DNA from 3 places in the Microbulbifer mixtoriginis genome. Region 1 is predicted to be linked to each of the others. Evidence: predicted binding sites of a transcription regulator. Region 1 holds the regulator's gene; each other region holds the start of a gene.
What was found. The regulator PhoB, encoded in region 1, activates phosphate uptake and scavenging genes when phosphate is short. The targets are predictions, from matches to a motif close to TGTCATAAANNTGTAACA.

Region 1 (4,225 bases):
TAATTTGCAGCATATTGCCCTCGGCCATGGCTGCGACCGGGTTGGTGGGAAAAATATTTACCAGCACTTCAGAAAGTGGGGGAGATTCTTTTGGTTGGAAAGAAGACGTTGCCGCAGCAGCAGCCTCGCTCACACCTACCCCAGGCTGGAAGATCAGTGCCATGCACAGGGCCAGGGTAATAGCGATAGCCGTTGTCAGCATATAGAGCAGCACAGTTTTACCCGCCAACGGACCGATCCGGCTTCCTTCAGACAGGGCACAGGCACCACTGATCAGAGAAACCAACACCAACGGCACCACCATCAGCTTCAGAGAGGCGATAAAAATTCGCCCAATAATGTCAAACAGGCCACCTGTCAGGTAGAGGTTGATTGCGTTGGTAACACCCTCACCGAGCAATTGGCTCATGTTCAGGATATTGATCAGGATTCCCAACCCAATACCCGCGATCATCCCCAGCAGAATTTTGGTCGTAAGCCCCATAACAAGCTTCTCTTTATAAATTCATTGTTTTCATTAAAGGGAGCACTATATCCATTGCCGCCCCGGTGAGCAAAAATCCAACGGGGTGGCGCCAGCCGCCAGTGGGCAGGGTACAATGCCCTTTTTACCGACTGCGGAGTTATCGTTGCACCAGTCTCCATTTGTACCTGCGGGCGATTGGCGGGGGCGGCCGTTTGAATCGGCACAGTCCCAACCACCTGAAAACCTGATGCCGTGGCTGGCATACACCGGTTCGCTCACCGCTGCACTGAAGCAACTGAGTGGAGGGGATTTCAGTGTGCGGGTACTCGGTCAGAGCTGGCAGCTACCCCGAGCGGAGGAATGCCGTGCGCTCAATTTAAATCGGCACAGCCGCGCCCTGGTGCGGGAGGTACTACTGATAGGGTGTGGCCAACCCTGGGTTTACGCACGCAGTGTCCTGCCCCTGCGCAGCCTGCAGGGCAAGTCCCGCAACTTACGCAGTCTCGACGACCGCCCTCTGGGGGAGCTGCTGTTCAGCGAACCAGGGATTCGCCGAGGCGAAATAGAATTCAACCAATTGCGGCGCAACCCCGACTTGCAGGCTCAAGGACTCTGCGACGGCGGCGACAGTGCCTGGGGGCGCCGCTCAATTTTTTGGCTGCGGGGCAAGCCCCTCTTGGTCGCAGAGGCTTTTTTATCGCAGTTCTGCCCCGATGGCCCACCTGCAGTCCCCGCAAACCAATAATCAAATACAGGGAGATTAGCCACCGTGATTAGCCAACAAATCGCCGCGCGCTGGCCCGCCGCAATGCCCTATTGGCAATTGGCGCGTATGGATAGACCCATTGGCTCCCTATTACTTTTGTGGCCCACTTGGGCCGCACTATGGCTTGCGGCGGGGGGCTGGCCAGGGCTGCACCTATTTGCAGTGTTCACTTTGGGCGTCATCCTGATGCGTGCGGCCGGCTGCGCGGTAAATGACTTCGCCGACCGAGAGATTGACGGCCATGTTAAGCGCACCGCCACGCGCCCCCTGGCCACCGGCAGCGTTACCCCCAAGGCGGCTCTGGGCCTCTTTGCCGGGCTCAGCTTCGCAGCTTTTCTGCTGGTGCTCACCACCAATCAGCTAACGATTTTATTGTCATTGCCAGCGCTGGCATTGGCCTTCTGCTACCCCTTTGCCAAGCGGCACACTCACCTGCCTCAAATCGTATTGGGTGCGGCCTTCAGTATGGGGATCCCCATGGCCTTCGCCGCAGTGACAGGCGAAGTCCCCCCCCAGGCCTGGCTTCTCTATGTCGCCAACCTCTTGTGGACCCTGTGTTATGACACTTTTTACGCCATGGTAGATCGGGATGACGACCTAAAAATTGGAGTTAAATCCACAGCAATTCTGTTCGGGGAAATGGACAGAGCCATGACTGCCACCCTGCAGCTTTTGGTTCTAATGGCACTGGTGTTGATCGGCCAGCGCTTCGGCCTCGGCGCCATTTACTACTTGGCAGTTACGGCTATAGCGGCGCTCTTCGCCTACCAGCAATGGCTGATCCGCAACCGCGATAGAGAGGCCTGCTTTAAGGCATTTATCCACAACAACTGGGTAGGGTTGGTGTTTTTTGCCGGAATATTCCTGCATTACCTCTTCAATTGATCCAGGTCTGGGAGTTCAGGCATAACCGTCATATATTTGTCATATAAATCCCGTTTAATCCTCGGCCATAACCGGGAACTTCTGACAACAGAGCGGGTATGGCAGCCAAATGCACAGTAAAACGATCCTGATTGTCGACGACGAAGCCCCTGTACGCGATATGCTGCGGGTGGCTTTAGAAATGGCAGACTACCGTTGCCTGGAGGCGGAAAACGCCCAAGAGGCCCACGCCTTAGTCATCGATGAAAAGCCAGACCTTATTCTTCTCGATTGGATGCTACCCGATGTATCCGGAGTAGAGCTGGCCCGCCGACTTAAGCGCGATGAGCTGACCACCGCGGTGCCCATCATCATGCTCACCGCCAAAGGCGAAGAAGACAATAAAATCAAAGGGTTAGAGACGGGCGCCGACGACTATATCACCAAGCCCTTCTCCCCCCGCGAGCTGGTGGCGCGCCTCAAGGCAGTACTGCGTCGCGCCGGCCCGGCCATCCCTGAAGACCCCCTCAGCGCCGGCGATCTGGTGCTGGACCCGCTGAGCCACAGGGTCACCATCAAAGGGCAACCGGTGGATATGGGGCCTACCGAATTTCGCCTGCTGACTTTCTTCCTCTCTCACCAGGAGCGCGCCTACACACGCACCCAGCTGCTGGATCACGTTTGGGGCGGTAATGTCTATGTGGAGGAGCGCACCGTCGACGTGCATATCCGTCGCCTTCGCAAAGCCCTGGCACTTGACGGTCACGACCGTTATATCCAGACAGTGCGTGGCACCGGCTATCGATTTTCTGTGCAAACTGCCGAAAAAGTGTGACAATCTGCAAAGATCGGCACTGACTCCCGCAGTAACCATTGGTCACTCCCACAGAGGACCGGGTTTCTAAGATGTATTAAGTGCGGGGGTGGACATCAGCCCTCCCGACAACTGCCAGGTAACACGGCAAGGCTATGTTGGATCGCAGTATTGGCGAATTTTCGCGCTTCTTAATTATTGCTCTGGGCTGCTTGACCCTCGGCTTCACCACGTCCGAGTGGTCGCTCACCCTGATTTTAGGGCTGGCAGCCTACCTTCTCTCAGTGCTGTGGCAGCAGCACCGCTTCAATCGTTGGCTGGCCAATGGCCGCCGCGGCCCCGCTCCCACTGCTTTTGGTATCTGGGGGGAAATCTATGACGACTTCTACCGTATGCAGCGCCGTCACCGCCGTGAGAAGCAAAAGCTGCATGTCATGTTACGCCGTGTTCAGGACAGCACCAGCGCCCTGCGCGAAGGCATTGTAGCTCTGGAAAATGGCGACCACCTGGCCTGGTGGAACCCCGCCGCCGGCGAGCTGCTCGGCCTGCAGTCCAGTGATCAGGGGCAGTCCCTGGTGAATTTTGTGCGCGACCCTGGCTTTGTCAGCTATATGCACAGCGAGGACAACAGCCCCCGCGAACCGCTGACCCTGCCAGCGCCGGGTAATGAAGCCCTGCACCTGCAACTGGAAGTGACCCGCTACGGCAAGGATGAAGCCCTAGTTATCGTTCGCGATATCACCCGCCTGCACAATCTCGAGCAGATGCGCCGCGATTTTGTCGCCAACGTTTCCCACGAGTTGCGCACTCCTCTCACCGTAATCGCCGGCTACCTGGAAACCCTACAGGGTAGCGATATGGCCCCCCCTGCCTGGCGGCGCCCGCTGGTCCAGATGGAGGAGCAGGCCGCACGTATGACCACCTTGGTCAACGACCTGCTTCTTCTGGCACGCCTGGAAACGTCAGAGCGAAAAACGGGTGACATCTCTGTAGATGTGCACGAGTTGATGGAGCGGGTTGCCCGTGAGGCGCGCAGCTTTAGCGGCGACCGTCACCAGGTCAGCGTAGCGTGCGAAGGGGATTGCAGTATCCGCGGCGATGCCAGCGAGCTACACAGCGCTTTCGCCAACTTGGCGCTCAATGCGGTGAAATACAGCCCGGGGAACGGGGAGATACAACTGCGCTGGTGGCAGGATAACGATGGCGGCCACTTTAGTGTGCGGGACCAGGGTATCGGTATAGACCCGCTTCACATCCCGCGCCTTACCGAACGTTTTTACCGGGTAGACCCCGGCCGCTCCCGCGACAGCGGCGG
Region 2 (4,225 bases), 1.3 Mb from region 1:
GACCCCAAGCAAACCGAGCTGTTGGTGAAATCTGGTGCAACCTGCATCGCCTATGAAACTGTGACTGACCGCTTTGGCGGCCTGCCTCTGCTGGCCCCCATGTCCGAAGTTGCCGGCCGTATGTCTGTACAGTGTGGTGCGCATCACTTGGAAAAAGCTCAGGGCGGCCTCGGTGTACTGCTGGGTGGTGTTCCCGGTGTTGCACCTGCCAAAGTGCTCATCATCGGTGGTGGTGTTGTTGGTACCAATGCCGCCAAGATGGCGCTGGGTATGGGTGCTGACGTCACTATCTTGGACCGTTCACTGCCACGTCTGCGTCAGCTGGATGACATTTTTGGTGGTGCTGTACGCACCGAGTACTCCACGAATGATGCGATTGAAAAGCACGCCCTGGAAGCAGACCTGGTCGTAGGTGCAGTGCTGATTCCTGGCGCCGCAGCTCCCAAGCTGCTGACCCGCGATATCATCAGCCGTATGAAGAAGGGTGCAGTGGTAGTGGATGTAGCTATCGACCAAGGTGGCTGTTTCGAAACCTCCAAAGCGACCACTCACCAGGAGCCCACTTACGTTGTCGATGGTGTAGTGCACTACTGTGTGGCCAACATGCCCGGTGGTGTAGCACGCACCTCCACCATGGCTCTGAACAACGCTACCCTGCCTTACGCTGTAGCCTTGGCAAACAAAGGCGCTAAGCAGGCGTTGCTGGATGATGCCAACCTGCTGGAAGGTCTGAATGTTCACGCCGGTATGGTGACTTACAAGGCAGTTGCCGATGTACTGGGATATGAGTTTGTAGATCCGAAGCTGGCTTTGCAAAAAGTAGCTGAGGCGGAAGGCGCCGTAGCTTAATAGGATGCGGCTGCGTCAGCCGCACCTTGAACAAGAAAGCGGTAACGCGCTTGTTTTGAAGGGAAATTTTCCCCGGAGCGCTCTTTGGCGTTCCTCTCTGTGAGACCTGGTGGCTTGTGCCACCATTGTAGCCGCGTTTAAACGCGGCTTTTTTATTGCTAATTTATCGTTACCCTTGAACGATAGCTCCGCTCCCCCTAAAAAAATAATTTTACTCCTTAACTATTTTTCATTTCTCAACAAATACAATGATTTGTGTCGTAAAAAAAGGAGACCGCGGTGGCCTCTCTTTAGATGTCTATTTATCCAGCCTTATTCGTTTCTTCTTCCCTGATTCTGGCCGGACTTTAATGGCTAGAGTAGCCAAACTTCAACTCGACGATTTTTAATTTTTGCGCTGGAGTTATTCGAGGCGATTGGGAGGTAAGCACCAAAACCCTGCACTGGCGCGGTACTAATTTTATAATCGCGCAGAGCTGAACGTACGGTAACTGCGCGAAGTTTGGATAGGATAACCGAACGTTCAGGGCTGACTTTCTCATCGCCAAACCCGACAAGTAATAGTTTTCGACCTTGGTTCTGTGGCTTTTCCATGTACTTTGCCAGCCTTTCAATATCCTGCTGAGCCTTGTTATCCAGGGAAGCACTGCCCTCGGAGAAACGGAAATTGATACTGAGTCGCTCAGCATTTCGGGTAAGCTTCAAATATTCGCTTGGTCCTTCCCGAGAATCCTCTAGTTTAAAGCCGATGGGAGTTTGCGCGACGAATCCAGAGGATTTCACCTGTTCCTGTCCCGGCTCACTCTGTACAAAACGCAGAAATTCTTTCGCTGTAGAGTTGGAGGAATAAATCGGAGTGTATAGGAAAAGGCGGCGTGACAGTGGGTAGTCTTCCGTAGCAATGGTTAGGTGCTCTGGAGCCTGCGGCAGAGTATTTTGGTCAGAAACGGCTACAGCCTTTGCCTGGCGGATGGATGCTAGCCCAACAAAGCCGATTCCGCGCGGGTCAGAGGTAACACGGTCGGAAAGTTGATCGTTGGACTCGAAGCGCTTGGCCCGGCTGGTGAGAGCGTAACGCTTGCCAAGTACCAAGCTTTTAAAGGTATCCCAGGTGCCTGATTGGTCGTCTCGGGCATAAACGTTAATTCGCCCTTTGCCTTTACCGAGTTCCGACCAGTCTTTGATTTGACCAGAAAAAATAGCACTTATTTGCTGTAGGGTCAGTTGGTGAAGTGGGTTGCGTGGATGCACTATTATGGCCAGTCCATCTATGGCAATGACATGCTCCGCATTGCGGCTGCGCATATCGCCCAGTGTGCTCAGCTCTGTGAATTCACCGTCTTTGATTGGGCGCGAAGCCATGGCGATATCGGCCTTTGCCAGTTTTAACCCAGTAAAGCCCGTACTGGAACCATGTGCAGCAATATCGACAAATACAGAATTGTTGCCAACTTTTGCCTGAATACGGACTTCGTTGGGAGCGTCTAGTGGCTGGACACTAATGTCACTCGCTCCTTTCGCAGTGAAATAGTCTTGAACCAAGTTGGGTGCCAGTTGTGCGCCAATAGTATTGGAGCCGTGTAGGCTAAATAGCTTTCCATTGCTGTCTGAAGGAAAAGGAGGAAGTTCAGCGGTGGCGAAAGGGCTTAGAAGGTTAGTAGCAAGCAGTATTAATAGTATTAATGAGCGGCACAGTCGTTGAAGAAAAAGGTACATGTGATTTCAGAGCCTAGGGAAGTAAAACGAGGCCGCAAAATATGTCTTAATTGTGACAAAATGATGAATTATTCATGAAGGAAGCGTGCAAAAGTCTCAAATTTGAGTCCAGGACAATTTGCGGTAAACAAGACCATATTGCCGTAGCTTTTTGAAAGCTTGGGGAGAGCGATATTAATGGCTTGTGAAATAAATATGAGAAGTATGGATCACATGCACTGTGAAATTGGCATGTGATCACGACTCGGGACTTACACTTAACAGGAGGGGAAAAGTCGGCTTACCAGAACTGGTAGGGCTGTTTCTACTCGGAGAATTCGTGGGCCCAGGTGTACAGAGTAAAACCCAGCTTCTTTTAACTTCTCAACTTCGTAGGCAATAAACCCCCCTTCAGGACCAATTGCCAGGGTGCAGGCCTCTCCGATATCTACTGGGCAAGCAGTGCCACCGACCGGGTGAGCAACCAGTTTTTGAGAGCCCTGACACAGCTCGGGTAGCTCATCTTCCACAAAAGGTTTAAAGCGTTTGCGCAATAGAATTTCTGGCATTTGTGTGTCGACGGCTTGCTCGAGCCCAAGCAGGCATTGTTCAAAAAGCTTTTTCTCTTCTAGCCATGGGGTTTGCCAATAAGACTTTTCCACCCGATAGCTATTGATCAAGACCAGCTTTTTAACTCCCAGTGCGGTGACATGCTGGATAATGCGCTTCAGCATTTTGGGACGTGGCAGCGCCAGGATCAGGGTGATGGGAGGAGGTGGTGGAGCGTTTTTACTTAGCTCCACTCGGAGCTCTACTTGCTGATCGGCGAGAGTAGTGATTTGCCCATAGCCGATATTTCCGTCCAGCAGACCTACGCGCAGTTGCTGACCGGGCTCGGCCCGGTGGACATTGACAATATGCTCTAGCCTACGGCCAGAGAGGCGGACGACATCAGGGCTGATAAAGTCCGCTTCTTGCAAAAGAATCAAATTCAAAATCAAGTCTCTTGAGACTATGGAGAATTGTTAGTTTTAGTGGCTTTTACAGAGGCTAGAGCTTAGCACTGGCAATGGCTCCTTTGCCGAGCCCCTCATAGGCGCGCACTCTGACTTCACTGCCGGGGTACTGTTCGGCAAGAGTCGTGGCGATATATTGAGCCAGCTGCTCAACAGTGGTATCGCAATCCAAAATTTCACAGGCGCTTGCGGGCAACTCCAAGGTGAAATCTCCCTGTTGGGCTCTGTAGGCGAAGATCAGGCTATGTCCACTCTCTTCACGCAGGTCTTCACGGGTACCCAGGTAAATATCTTTCCAACGTTGAGACCACTTTTGCTCTAGCGATTTGTCTCTCTTTTCATTAACAAAAATTTGGATGCGAGAGCGGTGGCCGTGGGCAATACGCTGGCAATTGCCCTGATGTTTTTTCAGGCCGTGGCTGTAATGGTAAAAGGCATCCTGAATTTGCTCGTCTTCAAAAGATAGCTTGAGCTGCTCGACACTGGCAGGGAAGGAGTTAGCCAGTTGCTGAACACTCCAGCGGGCAACACTTTCAGCATTGATGCTACCACTCTCTACTAGGGCGAATGCCTGTTCTGGTCCAGACACTGAAATCTGCTCGCCGCTTGCGAGTTGCCACTTGAGAGAGATATTGCCGTCTTGATGGGCTAGCGCCAGGCCAGGG
Region 3 (4,225 bases), 2.2 Mb from region 1:
GCGCTTCTTGGGAGCGGACCGAGAGAGCCAGACCCTGGCCAACATCCAAAGCGGTGAAAGTAAGCCCCTGACGACCTGGTGTCGAAACAGGCAGCATAGATTGGAGCAAAGGAAGCAGAAACAAGCAGCCCAGATATCGTCCCGGCACCCCCCTGGGTAAGATTAATAACAGGGCGCCCAGTGCGGATAAGACAAGCAGGGTTGTGCTTTGAGGCGTTATCAAAGGCTGCCAGGTAGGAACAAAATCCCGGGCATACTTCAGCATTTCCATGAGAAGAGTCAGTTGCCAGTCGGCAAATTTAAAGCACCAGATTCCAAGGCCAGTCCCTAACAGTAAGGTGCCAAGCATCAAGGCCGGCAGTATTAGCAAACCAAGCCAGGGAATTGCCATCAGGTTCAGCAGCATTCCGCCAGAGCTGTACCCAGAAAAATACACTACCGAGGGTAAAATCAAACCCAGCGCCACCAGCCATTGGCTGCGCAATAATTGTACAAAGGTGGAGAACCAGCGTAAAAACCAAGCTTCCACGTGCCTTTTCATCCCCACATGAGCACTCGTCTCACTTCCCTCCACACCGTTCTCCGTTGTCCTCTCTTGCCTAACAGAGCTACGTCCAGAAAACCCCAAGAGAAGCGCACCCACAGCGGCGAATGACAGCCAAAACCCGGCTCCGAAGAAAGCCAATGGCTGGATAAATAGCACTAATGCCAAAGCGAGAGAGAAAGCCAAGCCAGCGCCTACCCGTCGCCGCCAATGCCAAGCCAGCAGCAATACCCAGGTCATCACCAGGGCCCTTTGGGCGGAGAGAGGAGCGCCAGCCAACAAGGTATAGGTTAGAGTGCCAATGAGCGCCAACAACATCGGAATCCACCTGGGACAGGTCCCCATCAATACCCCGAGAGCCCTCGCCAATACCTGCCCCAACAGCAGTAAAAACCCAGCCACCATGCCCACATGCAGGCCCGATATTGCCAAAAGGTGTGCCGTCCCTGTCTGCTTTAACAAATCACTGTCGGCACGGGAAAGGCCGCTGCGATCCCCTAGTAACAGTGCTGTAACCAGGGCGCTTTGGTTTATCGGTAGCCTTTGAAGCTTCTGCCTAAAAGCATCTCGCAGGGCGGATAGCCCCATGCCCTGACTCAACCACTGTGGGTCGCCATTTTGCGGGCGCACATACCCCGTTGCATAAACACCCCGCCGTAAGAGCCAGCCCTCATAGTCAAAGGTATGGGGATTTACACTACCGCGTGGACGCTTTAACCGCACCGGCAAATCCCAGTGGCTATTACCTCGCAGCAGCTTTTGCACCTCAACATCTGCGCGGTACCAGGTGAGATAAAGAAGGCTACCTGAATGAACTTCCCCCGGCCCCGCCTCCAGTATTCTCGCCTGGAAGCGTATATCCCGGGTAGCGCCCCTCTGTGACGCTGGATTACTCCTGACCTCGGGGGGGGATACAACCTCAACCCTTAGGCGTTGATCAATGCCATGAGCCGATTCAGGTAAACGCTGCTCAAGCGCGGCTTTATTGCTCGATAAAGCCCAGAGAGCACCGAGCAACGAGATGACAAGTAATAGGCAGAGAGCGCGTGTTTGAGGGAGGGAAACCAACAATAGGAAGGCAATAATAGATACCCACAGTACTCCCCCTATTTCTGGTAGAGACGGCAACAAACCAATAGCAGCAACTGATAGAGAGAAGACCCAAAGGGCCAGCGTAGGGCTCCATAGCCACAGAGTAGTCTTAGGGTCCCAATCCACATCCAGCCTGCACTTTTTTTGTACAGGGTTTATGGTTCTCATCCTTGTCCGAAGCCCCGTGATAGCAATAGATCAGAAAATTTGACACCGCACACAAAACAGGCACCATAGAACCAAAACATGTCTATAACCGGCGCGCCATGCCGCATAGTGACTGCCTTAACTGCTATACATGGCACCCGCTGGTCATATTTTTTTAAGAAAAATGCCATGTTTAACATGTTTGTAATATTCAGGTCGCAGAATCCGCACCAAATCGAGGGGCAACCAACAGACTGAACGGAAGGCTTCCCCTCAACCCACAACCATAAACTGTGCGAGACGACTATGAATAAGACCGCTCTCTCTCTGGCCATTGTTGCCATGATCCCGACTCTGGCCAACGCCCAAGAAGAAGGCGATGTCCTCGACTTTTACGGCAAAGCCAATGTTACCTTCCAGTCTGCTGACGAAGGTGACGGCTCTGTAACCGATGTTCAAAGCAACGCTTCCCGCCTGGGCGTTAAGGGTGAGATCGCCCTGACCGACGGCATCAAAGGTATCTACCGTATGGAATACGAAGTAGATATGGACGGCGACGCTGATGACACTTTCTCTCAACGCAATATCTACGCTGGACTGGAAGGCGGCTTCGGTCAGGTAATCGCGGGTAAGTTCGACACCCCGTTGAAAGTTGCCCAGAAGAAAGTTGACCTGTTCAACGACCTGGAAGGCGATATTAAAAGCCTGATCACCAGCAGCGACAACCGCGAAGAAGACGCTCTGCAGTACACTACCCCGTCTTTCGCGGGCTTCAAAGCTTCTGCTGCTTATATCAGCAATAAAGATGAGGTAATTGGTTACGAGATCATTGGCCAAAATGATGATGGCAGTGACATCTTAGGCAAAGAAATCAAGCGCAATAACGGCATCTCCACTTCTATTGCTTACGATAACAACGGCGTTTACATGGCCTACGCTTTCGACCAAGACGTTGAAGGCCAGGACGTTGACGTTCAGCGCTTTGTAGCCCAGTACAACATCGGCCCTGTACAGGTTGGTGCCCTGTTTGAAGACCAGGAAAACGCTGACGGTGAAAACGCTGACGGCTGGATGAGCTCTGTAGCTTACAAAATCGAGCAGTGGACTCTGAAAGCACAGTACGGTCAGTCTGACATTAAGAAAGAAGACGGCGAAACTTACAGCCTGGGTGTTGACTACAAGTTCAACAGCGCCGCTAAAGTATTCGGCTTCTACACCGATGAAACAGCTGATGGCGATTACGACCGCAGCTATGCCGGTATCGGTGCTGAATACAAGTTCTAAGAGCGCTTTTAACGACGATCATCCGAATTGGGAAGAGCTGTTTGACCGTCGTATGATTTGAGAGCTTGAATTAGGCGGCCTATGGTCGCCTTTTTTATTGGAAGTTCCAAAGCCGCAATACGGCAGTCCATCAAATAACCAACTTATCCATAAAAAGATGTACTGGCATTGCCTGTAACTGTTGTTGATCAGCAAATAAAGCTAATATTTTCTCTGCTTGGCCTGAAGGGAAACGTGCAGCCAGATTGGAATGGAATTTCTTCAACAAAAGCGGTATCCCCTCTTTACGGCGTCGACGATGACCGAGCGGGTATTCCACCACTACATTCTCTGTTGCCTTGCCCCCCTTAAAAAAAACCTGCACACCATTCGCAATTGAACGCTTATCCGGATCAAGGTAATCCTTCGAGTAGCAGCCATCCTCAACAACGGTAATTTTCCCGCGCAGCTCATCAATTTCCGGATGGGACTGATGGAATTCATCCTCATAAAAACTAGCCTGCAAATCCCCAAATAAAAGAGCCACAGCCACGATATATTGCAGGCAGTGATCGCGGTCCGCCGGATTGTAGAGGGGACCGGTTTTACTAATAATTCGTATTGCAGATTCGTGAGTAGTCACGACAATTCTCTCTATGTCTTGCACCCTACCCCTCACCAATGGATGTAAAACTATCGCGGCTTCACAGGCTGTCTGGCCATGGAATTCTGCCGGGAAGGAAATCTTGAAAAGGATATTCTCCATTACATAGGTGCCGAATCGACGCGGAAACCGGAACTGCCGCTCCTCCAACGGTTTTATTACCTGATCAGCATTGGTTTTACTGAAAGCCACGTCATAAAAGCCCCACTGCTTCGCAGTAAGTACGGTTGGTATACCCATCTCACCACGCATGGCCATATCCGCCAGGCGAACTCCCCTTGCCGTGGCATCTCCTGCCGCCCAAGATTTACGCGAACCCGTATTGGGGAAGTGCCTGTAGGCACGCAGGGCGCTACCATCTACCCAGGCCTGGGAAATCGCCGCCAGTAATTCTTCCCTGCCTCCCCCCATCAACCAAGTAGCAATCGCTGTAGAAGCCACGCGAACCAACAATACATGGTCCAAGCCGACGCGGTTAAAGCTGTTTTGTAATGCCAGTACACCTTGGATCTCAT

Region 2: ACJJI0_RS09780 (substrate-binding domain-containing protein) is a predicted target of PhoB. The motif match lies at 2,749-2,766, and genes of this name have one in related genera.
Region 3: ACJJI0_RS05655 (porin) is a predicted target of PhoB. The motif match lies at 1,947-1,964, and genes of this name have one in related genera.

The regions. Positions count from the first base shown of each region.
Region 1 covers NZ_CP174285.1:3,460,996-3,465,220, forward strand. Annotated here, with positions in the region: gene ACJJI0_RS15035 (dicarboxylate/amino acid:cation symporter) at 1-484, opposite strand, end outside; gene ACJJI0_RS15040 (chorismate--pyruvate lyase family protein) at 600-1,211, shown strand; gene ubiA (4-hydroxybenzoate octaprenyltransferase) at 1,275-2,117, shown strand; gene phoB (phosphate regulon transcriptional regulator PhoB) at 2,227-2,931, shown strand; gene phoR (phosphate regulon sensor histidine kinase PhoR) at 3,066-4,225, shown strand, end outside.
Region 2 covers NZ_CP174285.1:2,198,560-2,202,784, reverse strand. Annotated here, with positions in the region: gene ald (alanine dehydrogenase) at 1-849, shown strand, start outside; gene ACJJI0_RS09780 (substrate-binding domain-containing protein) at 1,204-2,565, opposite strand; gene ACJJI0_RS09775 (16S rRNA (uracil(1498)-N(3))-methyltransferase) at 2,823-3,539, opposite strand; gene ACJJI0_RS09770 (6-carboxytetrahydropterin synthase) at 3,595-4,225, opposite strand, start outside.
Region 3 covers NZ_CP174285.1:1,285,629-1,289,853, forward strand. Annotated here, with positions in the region: gene ACJJI0_RS05650 (DNA internalization-related competence protein ComEC/Rec2) at 1-1,804, opposite strand, end outside; gene ACJJI0_RS05655 (porin) at 2,090-3,067, shown strand; gene ACJJI0_RS05660 (bifunctional 2-methylcitrate dehydratase/aconitate hydratase) at 3,198-4,225, opposite strand, start outside.